Linked DNA regions of Chryseolinea soli. The protein of the gene in region 2 binds, or shares a complex with, the protein of the main gene of each other region. Links are inferred from orthologs where the notes say so. Each region holds a gene or a part of one and is shown on either strand. Other genes may lie near its edges.

Region 1 (12,213 bases), 790 kb from region 2 along the record:
GCGTATCCTTCCACTCCAGCAACAAAACCTTGAGCTGGTTGTCGTGAAAGCCGAAGATCACATTGTCGATGGAAAGGTGTGTGAGGTAATACAGATGCCCTTTCTCAAAGAATTCGCGCCGACTAAGCTTCTGCGCTGGTTTTTTTCCCATTCCGCTAATATAGAGAAACCGCGGGGTGCATAAAAAATTTTTCAATGCGTACTTCAGACACATTGAAAATTTGTATCATTGTGTACCACAAACACAATAAAAATGAAGATTTCTTTCCGATATGCCCTGCTGGCCATCCCGCTGGCAGCCGTCCTGGGCCTGTCCTTTGCCACCCGCCCGGCCTACCGCGACCTCAATAAAAACGGTAAGATGGACGTGTATGAAGACGCATCGAAGCCGGTGGCGGCACGGGTCAATGATCTTTTGTCGCAGATGACCCTGGAGGAGAAGGCCGGCATGATGTTCATCAACGGCGTGCGCCTCAACGACGATGGCAGTCTCGAAGAACGGCCGGGCACGGGCATGTTTGCCTTTGCACCCACCGCGCCTGCGCTGATCCGCGATAAGAAAATGAACCACCTCAACATCTGGGCAGCGCCAGGCACGAAGGCGTTGGCCACGTGGTATAACAACATTCAGAAAATGGCGGAGGAAAGCCGGTTGGGAATTCCCATCACGTTGGCATCGGACCCGCGTCATTATTTTAGCAACAACATTTTTGCGATGTCGGCGGAGACGTTTTCGCAGTGGCCGGAGCAGCTTGGCTTTGCGGCCATTGGCGATGAAGCGCTCACCCGCAAGTTTGCTGACATTGCCCGCCAGGAATATTTGGCGGTGGGCATCCGTGAAGCTTTGCACCCCATGGCCGACCTGGCCACGGAGCCGCGTTGGCCTCGCGTGAGCGGAACCTTTGGCGAAGACGCCAACCTGTCGGCCAAAATGATCAAGGCCTATGTGCTCGGTTTCCAGGGAGCCACCCTCGACAAGAATGGCGTGGCTTGTATGACGAAACATTTTTCGGGAGGAGGTCCGCAGAAAGAAGGACTTGACCCTCATTTCGAATTCCAAAAAGGACAAGTTTACCCAGGTAATAATTTCAATTATCACCTCATTCCGTTTGAAGCAGCCTTCGCGGCAAAGACAGCGGCCATCATGCCTTATTATGGCGTGCCGACGGATCAGACCAGCGAGAACGTGGCGTTCAGTTTCAACAAGGATATCATCACCAAGTTGCTGCGCGAGAAATACAAATACGACGGTGTGGTTTGCACCGACTGGGGTCTGATCACCGATGCCAAAATGGGCAACGTGGTGTGGCCCGCCCGCGCGTGGGGTGTGGAGAAGTTGAGCGAGAAGGAACGCGTGTTGAAGGTGATAAACGCCGGCGTGGATCAATTTGGTGGTGAGAGTGTGCCGGACTATGTTGTTGCCTTGGTGAAAGAAGGTCAATTAAGTGAGAAGCGTGTGGATGAATCCGTGAGACGGCTGCTCCGTCAGAAGTTTGAATTGGGTTTGTTCGACAACCCGTATGTGGATGTCGACAAAGCTACACAGATCGTGGGCAAGGACGAATTTAAGAAAGCCGGCGAAGCAGCACAGCGCCGTGCCATCACGTTGCTAAAGAACGACGCGAAAACCCTGCCCCTCTCGGGCAAGAAAAAGATCTTTGTTCAAAATATCGACAAGACGGTGGCTGCGCAATACGGTGAAGTGGTCGACACACCGGAGGCGGCCGAGCTGGCCATCATTCGCTTGAAAACACCGTGGGTACCTATTGAAACCGAAAATTTTCTGGCGAAAATGTTCCACCACGGCGACCTGGATTTCAAAGGTAAAGAGAAGGACGACATCCTCAAGTTGCTCAACACTGTGCCCACCATCGTGGACATCTACCTTGACCGGCCGGCCGTGATCCCCGAGATCAGTGCCAAAGCAAAAGCGCTCGTAGCCAACTATGGTGCCAGCGATGCGGCGCTGTTGGATGTGATCTTTGGAAAAGCAAAACCCGAAGGCAAGCTGCCGTTTGAATTGCCCTCGTCGATGGAGGCCGTGCGCAATCAAAAAGAAGATGTGCCGTACGACTCGAAAGATCCGCTTTACAAATTCGGTTTTGGGTTGTCGTATTCGAAATAAGTAAAATCAAAAAATTCATTAAACAGACAGAGACATGATCAATCGCAGAGATTTTTTGAAGGGCTCGGGTGCGTTGGCATTGGGCAGCCTTATGCTTCCGGGAAGTGCCGAAGCGTTTTCTTTCTTGAAGGGAGCGGCTGCCAAACCCATCGGCATCCAGATGTTCACGTTGCTGAGGCTGATGGGCGATGATGTGAAGGGAACCTTCAAGAAGCTTGCCGACATCGGGTTCAAGGACATTGAAACGGCGTTCAGTCCCAAGGGATATTACTACGGCCTGAAGCCGAAGGAACTAAAGACCATGATCGAAGACGCGGGTATGAAATGGCGCAGCCACCACGTGATGGGCGCCCCATTCAAGATGCCTGACGGTCGCGCATTGCCGCCGGAGTATGCGTTCATTGCGTCGCTGCCAAATCTTCGCGACAACTATCAGCAACTGGTAGACGAAGCGGCGGAAGGAGGATTGCCTTATCTCGTATGCGCCAGTGCGCCGGTGGGTACGTTGGATGAGATCAAAGGTTCGATCGATATTTTTAGTAAGACCGGGGAGGCTTGTAAGAAGGCGAAGATCCAGTTTGCTTATCACAATCACGCTACGGAGTTCGATCTCGTGGAGGGAAAGAGGCCTTACGATTTGATCATGTCGCAAACCGACAAAGAGCTGGTGAAGATGGAGCTTGACTTGGCGTGGGCCACGAAGGCGAAGCAGAATCCGGTGGATTTGTTCAAGCAATATCCGGGTCGGTTCCCGTTATGGCATGTGAAGGATATCGGTAGCGATTTGAATACGATCACTGAGATCGGGAATGGTGTGGTGCAGTTCAAGCCCGTGTTTGAGAATGCTAAGCTCTCGGGAATGAAGCATTTCTTTTACGAACAAGATATGGCGCCGTCGATGGAGAGTGTGACGACGAGTTTTGCGAATTTGTCCAAAATCATATAGAACCGCCTCACCTTCGCTAAAGCTTCGGCGAGCAAAGTGAGGCGCAAAGAACGCAAAGTTAAATGCAGAGAAGGGCTTTGCGTTTGACTTTGCGTCTTAGCGCCTTTGTGGTTTAATTTTTTTATAGGGCGTTCGCTACTTTAAATACCCAGGCATACTGACAGGGGTTGGTGGCCGGGTTCAGCGAAGGAGGCGTGATCTTGAGATCGCTTCCGCTGGCGGCTTGCGCTACCTTACCGGAATATCCCAGCAAAGAAACCTTCGCGCTTTTGCTAACGCCTTTCACGGTGAGGGTTTGCTCGGGAAATTTTGTACAGATCACATAGAGATCGTTTCCTTTCCGGGTGTAATACACTTTGGTATCGGCCGTCACCGCAGGAGCCTTATCCCACGAACGCGTGCCATAAATAGCTTCACCATTCACACGAAGCCAACCACCCATGTCGGCCAGGCGTTGTTGCATGATCACGGGAATACGTCCGTCAGCAGTGGGGCCGATGTTCAGGAGCAGATTGCCTCCGCGCGCAACCTTGTCGACCAGGATGTGTACGAGTTTCTCAGACGTCGAATAGTCCGCGAGTTGTTCGTTCCGGTTGTAGCCAAACGATCCGCCAATGCCGCGGCACTCTTCCCAGGGGTGCTCGATCTTTTTTCCAACAGAAGTTTGATCATGCACCAGGTCGTATTCGGTCGTGTAAATGCCGCCGTGTTTGCTCCGCGTTTCTTTTCCCCAGCGATCGTTCACCACCACCGTTTCTTTGACAGGCGATTCGTTGTAGAGCCACGCCAGGAAGGATGTGCTTTTCCAGGTTTCGCTGGGGTGATCCCACTCGCCATCGGTCCACACTACATCGGGTTGGTAGCGGGTCACGAGGTCTTTCATTTGGGGGATCATGTGGTCGTCAACGTATTTGTTTACGTCTGTTTTGTAGAGGGGATTGAACCACTCGTAGAGGGAATAGTAGAAGCCCATGTGCAGACCTTTTGCTTTCACGGCTTTCGAGAGGTCGCCGGCCAGGTCGCGGTGCGGCCCTACGTCAACCGCGTTCCAATTCCAGGATTGGGCGCTGGGCCAAAGCGTGAAGCCTTCGTGGTGTTTGGAGGTGAGCACGACGTAGCGTGCACCGGACTGCTCGAGGATGGTGGCCCAATCGGCAGGCTCGAACATCTCGCACGTAAAACCTTTGACAAAATCCTGGTACTTGAAATCTTTGCCATAGGTGCGGTTGTGAAAATCATTGAACTCTTTGTGCGTCGCTGCGTTGGGATCGAGCAGGCGCCACCAATACCATTCCGCATATTGTTCGTAGACGGCCGATTTGGTGGGTCCCCATGCGGGCACTGAGAACACCCCCCAGTGAATGAAGATGCCGAACTTGGCATCCTGAAACCAGGTGGGCACGGGGCGACTGTCGATGGAATTCCAGTTGGCTTCGTATTGGGCCTGGGCGGTGAGGCCACACGCGAGCAGCCATACAAAAAGAAGAAGCGGTCGTAGCATAGGCGTAGTGTTATGTAGGTCTACGAATCTACCAAATTTCTCAGCGCTACTGTTTATTTCTTATTTAAAAGGTGAGCCGGTACAGAATAAATAAAATAAAAAAAGCCCCACCAATTCTGGCGGGGCCCCTCTTCGTGCAAGCGGAGAGGTAAGATCGTGTGATCAGAATTTTACTTGTGGTGCATCCTGTGCGCTTTGCGAGGCTTCAAATCCTTTGCGGATACTAAAGTCTTCGTCGCCACCAAACCAACCCAGGGCCATTTTTTTCCAGAAGCCGCGGATGAAGGTGTTGTATCCTTTGATGGATTCATTAAAGCGTTGACGCGCCACGTTGATGCGGTTCTCGGTGCCTTCCAATTGAGATTGCAGGTCCTGGAAATTTTCCGTGGAGCGGATCTGCGGATAGGCTTCGAACGCCAGGTTGATAGCGGTGTTGATTTTGCGACCGGCAATCTCCAGGTCTTCCGGAGTTTTTGCGTTCACGATGCCGGCGCGGGCTTGTGTCACCTCTACCAAAATGCCTTTTTCATTTTCGGCTGCACCTTTCACGGTGGCCACCAGGTTGGGCACCAGGTCGGCACGGCGTTGGTAGGCTGCCTGCACATCGCCCCATTGGGCATTTACGTCTTCCTGTAGCTTCACAGCATTGTCATAAACACCGCTGCCCCAGGAAATAAATCCGAAGACTGAAATAACAACCACTCCGATTACAACGAGGGTTATCAATAATCCTTTGCTCATATTGCTTTTTTAGTTTGAAACGAAATTACTGAAAAGGAATCTATTCAAGTTAATAAAATATTTTACGATGCTCATTGCGTAGCGCTTTCCATCATGCGCTCGGCGCTGTCGGCGATGCGCAGTTGTTCAACGAAGCCATCGAGGTCGCCGTTCATGACGGCCGGTAAATTGTGTTGCGTGTAACCGATGCGGTGGTCGGTGACACGGCTCTGTGGATAATTATAGGTACGTATTTTTTCAGAGCGGTCGCCGGTGCGCACGATCGACTTGCGGGTGGCACCGATTTCCGATTGCTGTTTTTCCAATTCGATCTCGTACAATTTTGTCTTCAACATTTGCAGGGCGCGCTCGCGGTTGCCATGTTGTGAGCGTTCGATCTGGCAAGTGATGACGATGCCCGAGGGCTTGTGCGTGAGTTGCACTTTTGTTTCCACTTTGTTCACGTTCTGACCACCCGCTCCGCTGGAGCGCGCGGTTTGATATTCCAGGTCTGCCGGGTTGATCTCGATGGACACATCTTCCACTTCCGGCATCACCACCACAGAAGCGGCCGATGTGTGGACGCGACCCATCTGTTCCGTGGCCGGCACGCGCTGCACCCGGTGAACACCCGATTCAAATTTCAGCAAGCCATAAACGGACTCGCCGCTCACGCTGCAGATCACTTCTTTGTAGCCACCGGCTGTGCCTTCCGTGACATCGAGCACGGACATTTTCAGACCGCGGCGTTCGCAGAAACGCTGGTACATGCGCCAGAGGTCGCCGGCAAAAATAGCCGCTTCGTCGCCACCGGTTCCGGCGCGAATTTCCAGCATCACGTTCTTGTCGTCGTTGGGGTCTTTGGGAATGAGCAATTCCTTGATCTCGCCGTCCAGGTGCTCGATTTTGGGCTCCAGTTCGTCGATCTCCATTTTAGCCAATTCGCGAAGCTCTTCGTCTTTTTCCTTCTGAAGCACCTCTTTGGCCTGCTGCAAATGATTGCGGGCGTCCTTGAATTGATTGTATTTGATGACGATCTTTTCCAGGTCCCGGTATTCCTTGCTGAGCTGAGAGAATTTCTTGATGTCCTTCACGGTCTCCGGCTGTGCCAGCAGTTGGCCCAGCTCCTCAAAACGCAGCTTGATTTCTTCCAGTTTTTCGATCATACCCAATATTGAACCCGCAAAGGTAACAAAAAGAAAGACGTAAAGGGTCCACGGAATATTGTTGTTTCCCGGGAAAACGTAGCCTCTGGGTGGGCGCTAAATATGGGCCTGTGGCTTGGATTTTCATGCCGCCCGTAGGACCTTTGGCCCATGAGAAAAATCGTATTTGCGGGACTTTTTGTCCTGGTGGCCTGTGGCGGGAAACTAACCGACGAACAACGCCGGAAAATGCACGAGGACATGGAGCAGCACCAAATCGTGAAGCTGTCGGATGCTGAGATCATGACCGGTGCGCTGGACCAGGGGCGGGAGATTTTCAAGGCGCTGGAAACCGTGCATTTCGATCCGGCAAAGACCGACTCCGTTGCCCGTCACTACCATGCCCACGCGCGGTGGATCGTGCCTGGTTCGGGCAACGCCATGGAGGTGGAGCGTCAGCTCATCGAGGCCTATGTGATCGGCGCGGAAACGGGCTCGACGCAAGACAACATCCAGAAAATTTACAAGGAGGGCCGGCAGGAAGACTATGACTCCGTGCTGTATTCGCGACCCCTTGTTTCACCGTTGCCCGATGGCGCCGTGAATGTTGACGGCGTTTGGAATATTTACCGGGCCAAGAAGGATGTCATCCTTTCGCTCAGCAAAAAACAGAAGTGACAAACGATTCGATCTGGCGAAGGAATGTGTTCGCCGGTCTCGGTCTTTTTCCTCCTTTTTTTGACGTCTCAAATAACCGGCGTCCTTTTCCGATTCGAAAGAATTTCTCGGCATCTCCCGAAAAATAAATAAGCGGTAGCTCGATGCAGCGCAATGAAGTCTAAATTCACCACCTCAAATGGTCATGCCGTCTATGAAAAAATTCCGTTGCTATCTATGCGTTGCCCTGCTCATGCTTTTCGCCCCGGTGCTACAGGGGCAATCGCGCGATGCGGTGGACACTGCGCTGGTGTCGAAGTTCAGAAAAGAAGGATTGAAGAATTCCAAGGTGATGGAGATCCTGAGCATGCTCACCGACGTGAACGGTCCGCGGCTCACCAACTCGCCCGGTTATAAGAACGCCGCGAACTATGCTAAGTCCGCCTTGGAAAGTTGGGGTGTCGGGAATGTGCACTTCGATTCGTTTGGTCCTTTTGGGCGGGGGTGGTTTATAAAAAAATTCAGCCTGCAGGTTATGGCGCCGGTTTATTTTTCGGTGATTGGCTATCCCAAAGCCTGGTCGCCCGGCGTGAAAGGAACACACAAGACCGAAGCGATCTACCTGGATGTGAAGAGCGAAGAAGACCTCGAAAAATACAAAGGCAAGTTGAAGGGAAAGATCGTGCTCTTCGATTTCCCCATCATGCCCAAGCCCGCTTTCAAACCCGATGCCACGCGACTCACCGACTCCACGTTGTTGAAGATGGCCAACGCCGCGGCATCGAGTCGCTCCGGTGGTTCGCGGAGACGTTTTGCGGCCGGGGCGCCCGAAATGTTGACCTACAAAAAATGGAGGCTCTGTGAAAGTGAAGGAGCGTTGGCTGTGTTGGAAGGCAGTCGCGGAAGTTATGGAACGTTCTATGCCAGCGCGGCGACCGTCCCCACCGATCCCACGGCGTCTGGTGCGCGCATCGGCGCACAAGCCGCCAATGCACCCGAAATCCTTCCACAAATTGTGGTGGCCGCCGAACATTATAATCGACTGGTGCGACAACTTCAACAGGGTTTGACGGTGAAGCTCGAGTTGGCCATGGAAACGGAATTCACGAAAGCCGAAGACGGCTTCAACGTGATTGGCGAAATTCCGGGAACGGATAAAAAAGAAGAAGTGGTGATGTTTGGTGCCCACCTGGACTCGTGGCACAGCGGAACCGGCACGACCGACAATGCCGTGGGCGTGGCCATTTGCATGGAGGCCATGCGTCTTTTGAAGGTCGCCGGCGTGCAGCCCTCCCGTACCATTCGCATCGGCTTGTGGGGTGGCGAGGAACAGGGCTTGCTCGGGTCAACGGCCTATGTAAAGAAGCATCTCGGCGAGCGTGTGGCCGATAGCGTAAAGCTGACCATGGAGGGAGAGAAGTTTTCTGTCTACTTCAACACCGATAATGGCGGCGGCCGGTGGCGGGGTGTATACTTGCAAGGCAACGAAAATGTGCGGCCTGTTTTTCGCGAGTGGTTGAAGCCGTTTGAAAAAGACGGAACGTCCACCCTAAGCCTGAGCAACACCGGCAGCACGGACCACATCCCCTTCGACAACGTGGGGTTGCCGGGATTTCAGTTCATCACCGATCCCATCGAATATTTCGCGCGAAGCTGGCATTCTAGCATGGACATGTACGAACGCGCGGTGGAAGCCGACCTGAAGCAAAATGCCGTCATGCTGGCCACGTTTGCCATTGGGGCCGCAAACCGCGAAGGCCTGATGCCGAGGAAATGAGTAGTTAGTCTTGAGTCCTTAGTCATTCGTATTTTTTTACTCAGGACTAAGGACTCAGGACTACCGACTAAACTCAGCGCTTAGGCACGGCGTGGTAACGGAAGCAGTCCACCAGGTGGTCGTTCACCAACCCGCAGGCTTGCATGTGTGCGTAGATCACGGTGCTGCCCACGAACTTGAATCCTCTTTTGATCAGGTCTTTGCTCAACGCGTCCGACTCCGGGGTGGTGGGTTTAATTTCTTTCAGGGTTTTCAGCTGGTTCACGATAGGCTTGCCGCCCACAAACCCCCAGATGTATTTGTCGAAGGTTCCGAATTCCTTTTGCACTTCCAGGAAACGCTTGGCGTTGTTCACGGCGGCGTATACTTTGAGGCGATTGCGCACGATTCCGGGGTCGAGCAAGAGCTTTTCCAATTTGGCTTCGGTGAAACGGGCCACTTTTTTTGGGTCGAAATTGGCAAAGGCTTTGCGATAGCCTTCACGTTTATTGAGGATGGTAGACCAGCTCAACCCGGCCTGGGCGCCTTCGAGGATGAGGAATTCAAAATGCGTGTTGTCGTCGTGAACGGGGACGCCCCATTCTTTGTCGTGGTATTCGATGTATTTGTCGGAGCCTAACGACCAGGGGCAGCGGAATTTTTCTTGTGTGGCCATGGGTGTTGTTTGGAATAGGGTTAAGTTTGGTGATGGGCCCCTTTCGCTAAAAGCTTCAGCGGGCGCGGAATTTATCCAGTTTAAAAAAATTATCGACTATGAAACATATTGTTGCGCTTCTTTTTATCACCTTCTTATATACGGCCTCGCTCGCGCAAAGTGTCGACTTTGATAAGAAGTTTAAGGAATTGAATATCGAATTGTTGACGCCCACCAAGCCGATCGCCAATTATGTGAAGGCCGTGCGAACCGGCAACCTGCTTTTTATTTCCGGGCAAGGGCCTGCTAAAGCGGATGGCACCTACATGCTGGGCAAGGTGGGGAAGGACCTCACCATCGAACAAGGCTATGCGGCGGCCCGCCAAACGGCGATCGGCGTGCTGTCGACCCTGAAGGCGGAACTTGGCGATTTGAACAAGGTGAAACGCATCGTCAAGGTGAACGGCTGGGTGAATTGCACACCGGAATTTGCAGACCAGCCAAAGGTGGTGAACGGATTTTCCGATCTGATGGTGGCCGTGTTTGGCGAGCAAAAAGGAAAGCATGCCCGTGCTGCCATGGGGGTGAACGCCTTGCCGAACGGCATGGTCATTGAAGTAGAGGTAGTCGTGGAGGTGGAGTAGCGGTCGCCGCAGTCGCCGCAGTACTAATTTTTCATACGCTCATAGACCGTATAATGTGAACCATCCATACCCATGGCTTCATAGACCTTCATAGCCCGGGCGTTAGATTTGTCAACGTACAACCGGAGACCGATAATGCCCGGGTCGGTGCTCAGGATGTTGAGCAGGTTGTCGAACATCAATTTGAACACGCCCTTCTTGCGGTGAGTTTCTTTTACATAGACCGACTGGATCCACCACACCATGCCATTGCGCCAGTCGCTCCACTCGAATGTGATCATGTGGCAGCCGATCACCTCGGCATTTTCTTTTGCCACGAAATAGAAACCTTTGTTGCGATCTGCGAAAAGCGCTTGTAATCCCTTGCGCAGCACGTCGCCGTTGAGCGTCACCCCTTCGGATTCGGAGGCGAGCTTTTGCTGGAAGTCGATCAAGGTATCGATGTCCTGAAGCGTGGCTTTCTGAATGTGGATCATGATGAAGGATTTTGCCGGCTTATGCCAGCGCTTGTTTGATGTCGTTGATCAGGTCTTCCGTTTCTTCGATGCCCACGGAGAGCCGCACCAGGTTGTCGGTGACGCCGATGGCTTTGCGCGTGGCGGCGTCCATCTTGCTGTGCGAAGTTTTGACCGGCGATGTGATGGTAGACTCCACGCCGCCCAGGCTGATGGCCCGCTTGATGAGCTTGAGCTTGCTCATGAAGCGATGCGCGTCGGGGTTCACCTCAAAGGAGAGCATGCCGCCGAAGCCGCCGGGCATTTGCGCTTTGGCCAGGGCATGACCCGGGTGCGAGGCAAGACCTGGGTAATACACTTTACCGATATTCGGATGGGTGGTGAGAAACTCAGCGATGCCCTGCGCATTGAGGTTTTGCTGGCGAACGCGCAACACGATGGTTTTCAGACTTCGTTCCACCAGCCAGCAGGTGTGGGCATCCAGTGAGGCGCCGTAGTTGATGGCGCTCTTCCAGATCTGTTGGGCCAACACTTTGGAGGTGAGCACGGCCCCGCAGCAAATGTCGCTGTGGCCGCCGATGTATTTGGTGCCGCTGTGCGCCACCATGTCGATGCCCAGGTCGATGGGATTTTGGTTGACGGGCGAGGCAAAGGTGTTATCGATCAGGGTGAGGATGCCGTGCTTGCGGGCAATGCCGGCCACGGCCTTGATGTCGGTCAGTGTCAGGGTTGGGTTGGACGGCGTTTCGATGTAGATCAGTTTGGTCTCCGGGCGGATGGCTTTCTCGAAATTTGCCGCCACCTGGCCGTCGACGAGCGTGTATTCCATTCCGTAGCGCGGCAATTCCGTGATCACGGCGTGGAAGGTGCCGCCGTAGAGGTCGTTTTGGAAAATGGCGTGATCACCTTTCTTCATCACGGCGAAGATGGCCGTCATGATGGCCGCCATGCCCGAGCTGAAGATGATGCCGTCTTCGGCGTTTTCGAGTGCCGCCAGCTTCTCGGCCACGTTCTTTTGGTTTGGGGTGTTGAAATAACGCGGGTAAAGCGACGTCGGCACCCCTTCGTAATCGTATGCTGAAGAAGGGTAGACCGGTGTTACCGTGCCATTGAATTGGGGGTCGCCGGGCGATCCCGCGTGAACGCTTTGTGTGAGTTTGGAAGAGCTGTGCATGGTTGTATCGTAGGCGACAAATATAGACCGGAGCAGGGGAGCAAAAAATCCCGTTAAAAAAAAATCCCTATTTTCAGGCGTAATTTTAAACCTTAACCCTAACCCTTACCTCAATTTTTTATGGCAGACGAATTTAAACCCAATGTGGGCAGCGGTATTTCACAAAGTGACGCCGAGGCCATGATCAAAAAGTATGACGACCAACTCCGCGCCGACAAGGGCAAGGACACCAAGTCGATTTTTTTCGGAAAGGATGCAATAAACGAAATCCTTAATCAGGCAGGTGATGCGTGCACGGGCATCAGTTTTTTCCTGGCGCTGAAGCACAGTGACTTCGCAGGGAAAGATGTTGTAGACCTCGTCATGGTCGGCACAACGGAAGACGGCACGTTGCTTTGGAAGGAAAGTACGTTGCTGCAAGATGGCGCCTATGAC
Region 2 (12,120 bases):
GCTGTTGACGTCGATCGTGAAACGTTCGGCCACCATTTTACAAACTCCGCTTGCCGACGATGCCGCTTTCGAGATCGCACGCCGGAGCCGTGGCACACCCCGCATTGCCAACAACCTCCTGCGCCGCACGCGCGACTTCGCCCAGATCAAAGGCGACGGCATGATCACCATGCCCATCGCACAACTGGCCCTGAAAGCCCTCGACGTGGACGAGAACGGCCTCGACGAAATGGACAATCGCATCCTGCTTACCATCATCGAAAAATTCAAAGGCGGTCCGGTGGGTCTCACGACGATTGCTACCGCCGTGGGCGAAGAAGCCGAGACCATCGAAGAAGTGTATGAGCCTTTCCTGATCCAGGAAGGTTATCTGAAGCGCACGTCACGCGGACGCGAAGCCGCCGAGCGCGCCTACAAACATTTGAAGCTTGCTCCTCCCGCTTCAAAACCTCCCGGGTTATTCGATTGAGTGACGGTTGCCCTCATTTTGTATGAAGGATTACGTTATGATTTTTCTGCCCTGAATCGCGAGGGCGTAGTACCGGTGTATTTTTTGAACACGGTGTTGAAAGAAGATTTTGAACTATAGCCTACCTGTTCGGCGATCTCCTCCACTTTGATGTTGGGTTGTTCCCTCAGCAAACGCTTCGCTTCCTCCACGCGGTATTCGGCCGCCATCTCGAAGAAGTTTTTTCCCAACCGTTCGTTGATCACTTGCGACACGATGTGCACGGTGGACCCCAACTGGTGGGCGAGTTCGGGCAAAGAGAAGTCGGCTTGGAGAAAAGGCTTTTGCTCGGCCATCAGCAGTTTTAACTTTTCAACGAGGGCATTTTGCAAGTCGGGCGAAAGCGAAGAGCTTTTGTATTTGGGCGCTTCGGCGAGCGATGCGTGTTTGAAAAATCCGGAGCGGCGGATCACGCGAAAGCTGGTGAAGTAAATGACAATGGACACATACACGGCAAAGAGATGATCGCCGGTATCGGCCACGTTGGTGAGCTTCACCGCCAGCACGATCACCGACGCCGTGATCATTTGCACGATAGGTTCGCGCAAACTTCTCAGCACGGGGTGTGCCGGCTTCCAGAAAGATTCTTTCTTTTGACGGAAGGCCCGTGTCACAGCAATCACACTCAGGATACCATACAGCGCTAAGCTGATCAAGATCGTTTCGGTTGCGTGGTCGGTCACCCAAAACATGCGGGCATCATATACGGCCGTCACATCGCGCAGCGGCAACTCCGGGTGATAGGCCCAGATGTAGGCATTGTATTTCACGTCATCGGGCTGCAGCAGGAAAGGCAATTCCAAAAAAACATAGACCACCGGGAAGACCAGGTGCCCGTATTGTTTTTTTGATATTCCACCGTGAATATAGCTCAACACCAATAGATAGAACAGCGGACCGATGGCCATGCCGAGAGGCTCCGAGAAATCCACCAGGAAGAGGCAGTGCACGATGTAGCCGGTGTACATCAGGAAGATCTCCAGGGTGCAGCCTACCATGGCCAGCAGCAACATGCCATGAAACAGGTTGGCCTGTATTTGCCGGTTTTCCTTCGACAGGAAAAACAACGACAGGAAAATGCCCTGCACGATGCCAAGAAAAATAAAAACAGCAAACAGGTCGATGCGGTAGGGCATGGTGATGAGCGTATGCAATACGAAATTAAAGGCTATTCTGTCAAAGATGAAAAAAGTTTACCACGAAATCAGCGCTGCGCTTTTGCGGCATTGTAGTTTTCCACGAATTGGGACAACGAAAAATAGAAGGTGGTGCCCTTACCGTCTTCGCTCTCAAACCAGATCTTGCCGCCGTGCTTCTCGATAAATTCCTTGCACAACAACAAGCCCAGGCCGGTGCCTTTCTCCTGGCGCGTGCCTTGTGTAGTGATGCTCCCGATGGTGAAGAGCCGCTCGCGGTTGCGGGCCGGAATGCCCACACCGGTGTCGGCCACGGAGATGATGATCTTGCTGTCGACGCGGTAGGCACTGAGCGTGACGGTGCCTTCGGCGCGGGTGAATTTTATGGCGTTCGTCAGCAGGTTGCGCAGCACGGAGCGGATCATGTTCAGGTCGGCATAGGCCTCCAGTTCACCTTGCAACGTATTCTTCAAGGTGATTTTTTTATCACGGCACTCGGACTCCAGCAAGCGCACGGTTTCCTGCGCAAGGTCCGACAGGTTGAGGCGATCCGGTTCGTATTTCTCACCCTTCATCTGGAGTTTGGCCCATTGCAAAAGGTTGTCGATGAACTCCGTGGTTTGTGCGAGGCGCGTTTCCAAACCTGTTGTAATTTTTTGGAACTCGTCGTTGCTCAGCGTTCCCGACTTGGCGAGCGTGAGGGCCAGGTGCAACGAACTTAGCGGCCCGCGGATGTCGTGCGATACCACAGAGAAAAGTTTGTCCTTCACGTTGTTCACTTCTTCGAGCTGCAGGTTCTGCTGGTGGATCTCGTCGGTGCGCAGGCGAACTTCTTCTTCGAGGCGTTCTTTTTCGCTTTGCTCGCGTCGCAGCTCCAATTCCTTGGCATCGTGGTTTTCTTTTTCGAGCGTGCTCCAACGGTCGCCCAAGGCGAACGAGATGAAGAGGGTTTGCAACACGCAGCCGATCATGAGCGCGCCATAGTTGGTGCTGAGGTTGCCGGAGATATACCCCAGGTTGCTCAACGTGAACAACGCCGCCGCCAGCAAGGGCGACACCCATGCGATGAGATAATAGCGCGCGGGCCGGTAATTTCTCGATAAGCAATAGCCGGCCGAAGACAAGGCCAACAGGCAATGGCTCAGCATGAAATAGTGATGATACTTATACGAGATCTCCCGGAAGAAAATGAGCATCGCCACGGCCACGCCCACGTCCAACACCATGTTGGCCAGCAGCAAACCATCCAGCCATCGACTGAAATGCCTCAACTTCAAAAAAGCGCGTGTGAGCAGTGTGGAAAACAGGATGAACACCGGGCCCGTGAGGATCGCAAAGTAATCGTTGAAGATGGGTTGATGGGGATGGAGATAAAGATAGTTGTAGCCTTGAAAGAACGCCACCACGTTGGTCATGGCCACCAAGGTGAGCACGTAATAGAACGTGATCCGGTCGCGGATCGAAAGGAACAAGAACAATTGGTAGAGCGTCATGATGAACATGGCGCCGTAGAACAATCCGTTCACGATCTGGATGTTGTTCGATGCCTCGGTGAACGCGCCCTGGTCCCAAAACGCCACGGGAACCTGCACCGACGACGTGGTCTGCACGCGCAGGTAGAACGAGCGTTTTTCATGTACGGGCACCTTCACGGTGAAGACCGGGTGGCGATAGGACGTGACGGGAAAGAAATCGCCCGCGGTGCGCTGTGTCCATGCGCCGGAAGAATCGGTTTGTGAAAAGAGGTCGACGCGGTCCAGCGGCGAGTAGTTTACTTCGACGAGCCAGTTCTCGGCCTTCGACACATTTTCAACGTCCATCCTAAACCAATACACGGCACGATCGAACCCGAATCCCGGCGACTCATTTCCGGCCACGGGCTGCAAGGTTTTGGTTTCGATGTCCCCGAGCGTGAGCTGGCCCGTTTCGTCGCGCCAGTAGACCATGTTGCTTTTCACCGGCACGTGTCCTCCTTCGGTCAACAGCAACGCTTGTGACATTCCGGAGAATGTCACGATGAGAAAACCGGGAACCAGGAGTATGCGTCGCAGCATGCGCGTGCGGGTTTTTATTGTTTCAGGGACTGTGCAAATTCTTTTGCAAAATAGGTCAGGATCACATCGGCACCGGCGCGCTTAATGCTCAGCAGGGTTTCCTTCATCACCCGTTCTCCATCCAACCATCCCTTCTGTGCTGCGGCCTTCACCATGCTGTATTCACCGCTCACGTTGTAGGCGGTGATGGGCAAAGCCGTGTTATCTCTTAATAGTCTGATAATATCCAGGTAGGCCAGGGCCGGCTTCACCATCAAAAAGTCGGCGCCTTCGTCTTCGTCCAGGCGGGCTTCGATGAGGGCTTCGCGGCGGTTGGCGGGGTTCATCTGGTATGTTTTTTTGTCGCCGAACTTGGGCGCAGAGTCCAGTGCGTCGCGAAAGGGATTGTAGAATCCGCTGGCATATTTTGCCGTGTAGCTCATGATGGACACATCGGTATAGCCGTTTTTGTCCAACAGGTTCCGGATGTAGCCCACGCGTCCATCCATCATATCGGAGGGCCCCAAAATGTCGATGCCCGTGTCGGCTTGGGCCAGGGCCATCTTGCCCAGGATGTCGAGGGTTTCGTCGTTCAGGATCTTGCCATCGCGCACCAGGCCATCGTGGCCGTCGGAGCTATAGGGATCCATGGCCACATCGGTCATGATGCAGGCTTCGGGGAAATGTTTTTTTATTCCGCGGAGGGCTTTCAGATAAAAGAAATCAGGGTCATAACTTCGGGTGGCCTCCTTGTCTTTCCACTGGTCTTCCACAGCAGGAAAAACATCGAAGGCACGTATACCAATCTTCAAACATTCCTCTATTTCTTTCAACATTAAATCGACAGACCGCCTGAAAATGCCGGGCATGGAGGCCACTTCGGTCTTTTGATTTTTGCCGTCCAACAGGAAAAGCGGGAAAATGAGGTCGTCGGTGGTGACGCGCGTTTCTTCTACCAAGCTGCGCACGGCTTCACTTTTCCGGTTTCGCCTCGGCCGCCGGTGAAAGGTAAACTCTTGTGACATAGGACACTTTTGTTAAAAACCCCCCAAGTTAATGCTTCCGGTAAACCAAAAAAATATTGATCTTGATGGGCACTCCAATGCTTTAACGGATAAAAATAATGAAATCGTTTCCATTCGCGATCGCCTTTTTTCTGGTAACCCTGCTCTCTTGTGCCACAAAAGAGAAAACGGAATCCCCCATCGCCACCGCGCTGGACGACCATTTCCGCGCCGAATTTCCGGACCAGGAGCCCGGCGCCGCTGTCCTGGTGATGAAGGGCGACAGCATCGTGTTTGCCAAAGGCTATGGCCTGGCCGACCTGAAGACCAAAGCGCCCATCACGACCAAAACGCTGTTCAATCTCGGCTCCGTCTCCAAAACGTTCGTGGCAAGCGCCATCCTAATCCTACAGGAGCGGGGAAAATTGTCTGTGGAAGACAGCCTCCTCAAGTATTTTCCAGCATTTAAAAGCAAGGACATCGCCCGCCGGGTAAAGATCAAACACCTGCTCACGCATACTTCGGGTTTGGCCGACAACCGCCGGGTGAATAGCGATACCGTATTTTACCTCACGGCCAAGGACGCCGAAAATTGGTATCCCGAAACCCAGCTCGATTCCCTGTCGTTTGCGCCGGGTTCCCAATTCGAATACTCCAACCCAGCCTATAATGGTCTGGCGCTTATCGTGGAACAAGTGAGCGGGCAGAAATGGCAGACGTTTGTGAAGGAAAATATTTTTGACCCCGCGGGCATGACCACCAGCACCATCACGGACGGTCCGCATCCGGAACAAGGCGTCTCGCACGGCTACGTGCTCCACCACGGACAATGGATCGAAGATGATTATGGGGAAGAACCTACTTTCCCGGCGGCGGGCAACGGTGGCGTGTGGAGTTCTGTGGAGGAGTTGATGCGCTATGAGCAAGCCTTTCAGCAAGCAAAATTTCTGAAGGCAGAAACCATCCGGGAGGCGCGAACCATCCAAACCTACCCGCAGTGGACCAGTGCGAACAAACCGTTTGTCGGCTGGCCGTGGTTTATCACGCAACAAGATAGCGTCACGTTGATCGGCCACCCGGGAAGCCAAGGCGGTTTTCTCACGAACTACGTGACGGTGCCGGAGAAAAAAATATTTTTCGTCATCCTCTGCAATGCCCCGCGCGAAGCGTATGAGATGGAGACGACCACCTCGTTCATATTGCAAGAGCTGAAGAAACGGAATTGGCTCGAGTAAAAGATCACGGAAACTTACGACTATCTTTTTTCACGGTCTTCCGTTACATACATTCATGACTGCGGAACTCCAAATTGAAAACACGGTCCCAGCCGACCTGGGATTCGTCTATACGCTGTTCGATCACTCCATTGACTACCAGGAGAAAAAAGGTGCGCCGGTTTGGAGAGGTTACGACAAGGGTGCTTTAGTGAAAGACGTCAAAGACGGGAATCAATACAAGATCGTGATCCAGTCGCAGATCGCCATCGTCTTTAGCGTTTGCTATACCGATGCCGTGATCTGGAGGGAAATGGAGAATGGCACGTCCATGTATCTCCACAGAATTGTGGTGAACCCTGCTTTTAAAGGTCAAAAGTTATTTGGGAAAATTTTAGCGTGGGCCGTAAATCACGCCCGGCAAAAAGGACTTGCCACCGTTCGGATGGATACGTGGGATAACAATCCTTCCCTGATCGATTACTACAAAAGTTTTGGATTTACATTTATCGGTCACTATGTGACGCCGGACACTCCGGAATTGCCGGCCCATAACCGAAAGTTGCCGATCGTGCTGCTGGAGATGAAACTGTAGCGGCACCGTTGGCCGATCCCTACAATACATTTTGTTCTAAGGACACCGGGTGATCTCAATCGGGAAGGATCTATTTCTGATACCGGTCAATGATGTGCTGGCTGATCACTTTGTAAAGCTCTGCCACTTCTTCATCTTCTGCCGTCAAAAATTCCAGGTGTTGATCGAGTGTTTCGAAATCGCCGCGCCGGGCGGGACCCGTCTGCGCATTTTCGGGACCGATGGTGAGACTCTTGTTGAGCGTTTCGGAGATGAGGGGTTTCAGCCAGTCGAAGCTCAGGCTGTTGTCTTTCATGATCTCTTGCGAAAGCAACAACATGTGGTTGGTGAAATTCGAAGCAAACACCGCCGCCACGTGCAGGGCCTTGCGCTCCTGTGAGGTGATCTTGAACACCTGCTTGCTCACACTCTTGGCCATGGCCGTCAGCACTTTCTCGGTGTCGCTGCTTTCACTCTCAACAAAAAAAGGAACAGCCGCCAGATCGATCTTTCGCGATTTGCTAAACGTTTGCAACGGATAAAAAACTCCCGTGCGTGAAGTCGCCGCATAGCCCAACACGCTCAACGGCTGCGCGCCCGACGTATGGACCAGGATGGAGTCTTCCGGCAACACGATCTCTTTTGCAATATCGGGAATGGCATCGTCGGTGGCAGCAATAACAAAGATCTTGGAAGCGCTTGTCGAAAAGTCAAGCGAAGCTTTCACTTCTGCTTCATACAGACGTTCGACGAGCTGCCCCGCGTGCGAAGGATTGGGACTATACACTTCCTTCACAGCAAACCCGGCGTTGTCCAACGCCGGAGCAAGGTGCCAGGCCAGGTTGCCCGAACCAATAAAAGACACGGAAGCCGGTTTTGTCATCATCCAAAAATATCAACCTAAAACACCTTTTACAATTCTTTCCTTCCCGAAGATATCCTTTATGATCACCACCTCCTTGAATCCCGCATTCTGGAAGACCTCTGCCACACCTTCGCCAAACCGCTCATTGATCTCCACCGCGAGCAACCCAGACCGGCGAAGGGCGCGCGAAGCCTGTTTTGCGATCGCCTTATAAAAGATCAACGGATCATCCTCGGGCACAAAAAGCGCCAACGCCGGCTCAAAATCCGTCACATTCCTTCGCATATCCACCCTCTCACTCCAAGGAATATACGGCGGATTGCTCACGATCACATCCAGACCTTCCCAAGGCAACGCCTCTTTCAATATATCGAGTTGTACAATTTCAACCTTGGCATTCCACAAAGAAGCGTTCTCCCTGGCCACCGCCACCGCCACATCACTAACATCCACCGCAAAAACCTCCGCCCCCACCAACTCCAAAAACAAAGTAACCGGAATACACCCCGTACCCGTCCCGATATCCAACACCCGAACAGCCCCACCCCCAACTACTGACCCCTGGCTCCTGACTACCGAATGCTGACTCCTGGCTCCTGGCTCCTGGCTTCTGGCTCCTGACTCGACCACCTCCCGCACCAACTCCTCCGTCTCCGGTCTCGGAATAAGCACCCCCGGCCTCACCCTAAACCTTCTCCCATAAAACTCCGCTTCCCCCAACACATATTGCAAGGGTTCGCCGGTATTGAGCCGGTTTAGGATGACGTTCATTTCTTCTTCCGCCTCCGGCGAAACGGTCACGGGTTTCTCCGCCAACACATCGGTTCTGGAAATTGAAAAAAGATGTTCCAGCACAATGTAGGCCATGGCATTGACCTCATCCGCATCCTCGGAACGGATGCGGCTCACGAAATACCGGAACAACGCTTTGGAATTCTTCATCGCTTGGCAATCTTTGCAAGTATAAGCCAATGACCAAACACGACCATCATACCGACGAGCTTTTTATGCGCCGTGCACTCGAGCTGGCTACACTGGGTCGTGGACAAGTGAGCCCCAACCCGCTGGTAGGTTGTGTCATCGTGCACGACGGCAAGATCATTGGCGAAGGCTGGCACAAAAAATACGGCGAAGCCCACGCCGAAGTGAATGCGGTGAACAGCGTGGATAATCCGGCGCTGCTCGCGGAGAGCACGGTGTATGTGAACCTCGAACCTTGCTCGCATTTTGGCAAAACGCCGCCGTGTGCCGACATGCTCATCGCCCATCGCGTAAAAAAAGTAGTGGTGGCCAACCTCGACTCCAACCCGCTCGTCTCGGGTGCGGGCATCAAAAAGTTACGCGCCGCCGGCATCGAGGTGATCACGGGCATCCTGGACAAAGAAGGACACACGCTCAACGAAGCGTTCTTCACCTACATCACGCAGCAACGCCCCTTCATTGTGCTGAAGTGGGCCGAGACAGCCGATGGGTTTATCGCGCGCGAAAATTATGATTCGAAGTGGATCAGTCACGAGTTGTCAAGACAAGTAGTGCATCAATGGCGTGCGGGGTTGGATGCGATCCTGGTGGGGTCGCGCACGGTCGCCCACGACAATCCCCAATTGACGGTGCGCGACTGGAGCGGGCGCAATCCCATTCGTGTGGTCATCGATCGTTTCTTGCGGCTTGATAAAAAATTGCACGTGTTCGATGGATCGCAAAAAACGCTGCGCTACAATGTGCTGAAACACGAAGAGCATCCCGGACTTTCTTATGTGCGTTTGGATGAAAATGATTTTCTGCAGCAACTCATAAAAGATCTACACAAACAAAAGATTCAATCCGTGCTCGTGGAAGGTGGCGCGCATACGTTGCAGCATTTCATTAACACGGGAATGTGGGATGAAGCGCGCATATTTCAATCACCGCGTTGTTTTGAGAAGGGCATTGCTGCACCCATTATCCGCGGCAGGTTAACTGCACAGCATATGTTGGCGGAAGATACGCTGAAGATCTTGCGGCCTTTAGCGGCATCTCCAAAGAAAGTCCAATAGCAAAGGATTAGGATGGCCGGGTGCCGAGTCCAGCGAAGGCTGGAACAAGGTGCCGTTAAAAAAACGATGGCCTTTCAACTCGACGGCGCGCGCTTCGCCTTGTGGAGATAGCGCGGTGAATACAAAAGGCGCCTTGTTGATCTGATACTGAAATTTGGGATTTACACCATAGCTGCAAAAGAAATGTCCCGTCAGCGTTTCGGTGTGAAGCACTTTGAAGAGCCACGATTCGCGGTCGGTGATGCGCACTTCTTCGGTCAATCCTTTCAAAGAGCAACTCATTTTAGAGACCACAAGGCGTTTGCCCTGCGGGTCACTTTCTTCATGAGACGCCGTTTCCATCTTCAGCACGTTACGGGCATATTCGATGACCATGTATTGAAACCCGCCACAAAAGCCCAGCAAGGGAAAATCATTTTCGCGGGCCCAGCGAATGGTGTTGTACACGGCTTCGTCGTTGTCGTAGGGTGAGCCAGGCGCGATGAGGACGCCATGAAATTTATTTTCGTGAAAAGTGGTTTCATCCAGGAAGGCCGTGGGGGTCCACACCGCTTCCAGCATAAAGTCCAGGAAGGGACGGCAATGATCGATCGCTTCCTGGAGGGCCCGGAGGGTCGGGATCTTTTTGCTAAAGTCGCCAACCAAGGCGAGGCGAATGCGTTTCATAAAAGTGACGTTTCGAATAACGGAAATAAAACCAAAAGATACTATGCAAAAAGTCAACATTCAGGAGAAGCTGGCCTCGTTTTCGGACTATTGGAACCCGCGCATCGTGGGTGAACTGAACGGACAGCACGTAAAGGCCACGAAATTAAAGGGTGAATTTATCTGGCATCACCACGACCACGAAGACGAACTGTTCCTGGTGATCAAAGGAAAATTAAAAATGGAATTCCGCGAAAAAACCGTGGAAGTGAACCCCGGAGAGTTTATCATTGTACCCCGCGGGGTAGAGCACAAGCCCGTGGCCGACGAGGAAGTGGAATTGCTGCTCTTCGAACCCGCCTCCACCCTCAACACCGGCAACGTGGAAAATGAACGAACCCGGAAAGCGCTGGAGAAAATATAATTTGTAAGAACATCATGGCCGAAGAACTGATCATCGCTCCCACCACCAACAAAGCCGAGCGCTACGCCACCTTGATTCCCCAGATCGAATCGTTGGTGACGGGCGAGCCCGACCTGGTGGCAAACCTTTCTAACATTGCCGCCGCCCTGCGACAGACCCTCAACTTCTTTTGGGTGGGATTCTACCTGGTGAAGAACGATCAACTGGTGCTGGGGCCCTTCCAGGGACCGATTGCCTGCACGCGCATCAACTTCGGCAAGGGCGTCTGCGGCACATCGTGGAAAGAAAAGAAGACCATCCTCGTGCCCGACGTCGAAGCGTTCCCCGGTCACATTGCCTGCAGCTCGGCTTCAAAGTCGGAGATCGTGCTGCCCGCTTTTAAAAACGGTGACGTCGCCCTGGTGCTGGACGTCGACAGCGATGTGCTCAACGACTTCGACGACACCGACCAACGCGAGCTCGAAAAGGTGATGCGCATCATCGAAAACCTGCTCTGATCTTAAACCAAAACTTTGGCTTACCTTCGCTGCATGACCCGGGAAGAGTGCATTTTATTTTATGAGAAACGCGTCGCCACCTTCAAAGCTTCGCTGGCAGAACAGAAAAAGAACATAAACCTCATCTCCAACCTGAGGCTTCTCACCGCGGTAGGTTTTTTAGGCGCACTATACTTCGGCTTCTCGACAACTTATTTTTTTTATGCAGCGTTCGTCCTGCTCGTCCTATTCGTCGTGCTCGTGCAACGGCACGCAAAGCTCTATGCCGAGAAAGTACACACCGAAAACTTGCTCAACATCAACCTCGCCGAAGGCCGTGCCTTGACGGGCGACATCTCCGGCTTTGCGCCGGGCATTGAATTTATCGACGGACATCATCCCTATTCGCACGATCTCGATATTTTCGGAGAAGGTTCGCTCTTCCAGGCCGTAAACCGATGCAACACGCTGGACGGCAAAAAACAGATGGCCCTTCGCCTGTCCACACCGCTCGCATCGGCCGAGGACATCGCGGCGCACCAGCAAGCCGTGCGTGAGCTGGCGGGAAACACCAACTTCCGGCAACACTTTCAAGCCGCCGGAAAGGAGATCGACGAGCAGGCGCGCGACCGCGCCGAACTGTTGGAATGGCTTCGGCAACCTTCTTTTCTGTTTGACAAATCCTTCTTCGGAGTTTTGTTAGTGGTGGTTCCGGCGATCACGGTGGGCGCTATTCTTGGCGCATTCTTTTTTCCCGTCTTAAAGACGATCGCCATCGTGCTCTCGCTCTCGCAGTGGGCATTCTTGGGTCTGTACATCAAGCGCGTCAATGTTTTTCACGACTACATCAGCCGCAAAAAAAACATTCTCGAAAAATATGCACACCTGCTCCACTATCTGCAACCCGAGAAATTCGACTCCCCCTTGCTGCAAAATCTTTCCGCGCAGGCGAAAGATGCCGACGTGAAAGTAAAAGCGCTGGCCGGACTGGTCAGCTCCCTCAACGCACGACTGAACGCCATGACCAACCTGCTGGTGAACAGCACGCTGCTCTACGACCTGCAATTTGTTTACCGGCTCGAAAAGTGGAAAGCCGACAATGCCTCGAACCTGAAAATGTGGCTGGACGTGATCTGTGAAACGGAAATGTTGTGCAGCATGGGTACGTTTGCATTCAATCATCCGTCCTTTACATATCCTGCGAT

What was found.
Region 1: the proteins of prmC (region 2) and prfA are in contact, whole or in part, in a crystal structure (PDB 2B3T), measured with the Escherichia coli proteins. The link is inferred for Chryseolinea soli from one-to-one orthologs.

The regions. Positions count from the first base shown.
Region 1 is NZ_CP032382.1:1,833,251-1,845,463, reverse strand. Bases 4,422-7,303 are described here. They hold prfA (peptide chain release factor 1), read right to left. Parts: upstream 6,459-7,303; coding sequence 5,385-6,458; downstream 4,422-5,384. Other genes in these bases: D4L85_RS07925 (hypothetical protein), read left to right, coding at 6,609-7,115; D4L85_RS07935 (LemA family protein), read right to left, coding at 4,735-5,313; D4L85_RS07940 (alpha-L-fucosidase), read right to left, coding at 4,422-4,572. Also shown: D4L85_RS07955 (NUDIX hydrolase), read right to left, coding at 1-151; D4L85_RS07950 (glycoside hydrolase family 3 protein), read left to right, coding at 254-2,125; D4L85_RS07945 (sugar phosphate isomerase/epimerase family protein), read left to right, coding at 2,160-3,071; more of D4L85_RS07940, read right to left, coding at 3,193-4,421; D4L85_RS07920 (M20/M25/M40 family metallo-hydrolase), read left to right, coding at 7,309-8,871; D4L85_RS07915 (DNA-3-methyladenine glycosylase I), read right to left, coding at 8,945-9,526; D4L85_RS07910 (RidA family protein), read left to right, coding at 9,625-10,149; D4L85_RS07905 (GNAT family N-acetyltransferase), read right to left, coding at 10,173-10,625; D4L85_RS07900 (trans-sulfuration enzyme family protein), read right to left, coding at 10,645-11,778; D4L85_RS07895 (hypothetical protein), read left to right, coding at 11,899-12,213. UniProt on the Escherichia coli protein: Peptide chain release factor 1 directs the termination of translation in response to the peptide chain termination codons UAG and UAA.
Region 2 is NZ_CP032382.1:2,626,242-2,638,361, reverse strand. The notes cover bases 6,321-9,109. They hold prmC (peptide chain release factor N(5)-glutamine methyltransferase), read right to left. Parts: upstream 8,277-9,109; coding sequence 7,365-8,276; downstream 6,321-7,364. Other genes in these bases: ribD (bifunctional diaminohydroxyphosphoribosylaminopyrimidine deaminase/5-amino-6-(5-phosphoribosylamino)uracil reductase RibD), read left to right, coding at 8,306-9,109; D4L85_RS11405 (Rossmann-like and DUF2520 domain-containing protein), read right to left, coding at 6,561-7,334; D4L85_RS11410 (GNAT family N-acetyltransferase), read left to right, coding at 6,321-6,490. Outside these bases: Holliday junction branch migration DNA helicase RuvB, read left to right, coding at 1-469; D4L85_RS11430 (helix-turn-helix domain-containing protein), read right to left, coding at 505-1,644; D4L85_RS11425 (sensor histidine kinase), read right to left, coding at 1,713-3,698; hemB (porphobilinogen synthase), read right to left, coding at 3,713-4,702; D4L85_RS11415 (serine hydrolase domain-containing protein), read left to right, coding at 4,801-5,916; more of D4L85_RS11410, read left to right, coding at 5,972-6,320; more of ribD, read left to right, coding at 9,110-9,370; D4L85_RS11390 (glutamine amidotransferase-related protein), read right to left, coding at 9,341-10,036; D4L85_RS11385 (cupin domain-containing protein), read left to right, coding at 10,080-10,439; D4L85_RS11380 (GAF domain-containing protein), read left to right, coding at 10,454-10,936; D4L85_RS11375 (MutS-related protein), read left to right, coding at 10,970-12,120. UniProt on the Escherichia coli protein: Methylates the class 1 translation termination release factors RF1/PrfA and RF2/PrfB on the glutamine residue of the universally conserved GGQ motif, i.e. on 'Gln-235' in RF1 and on 'Gln-252' in RF2.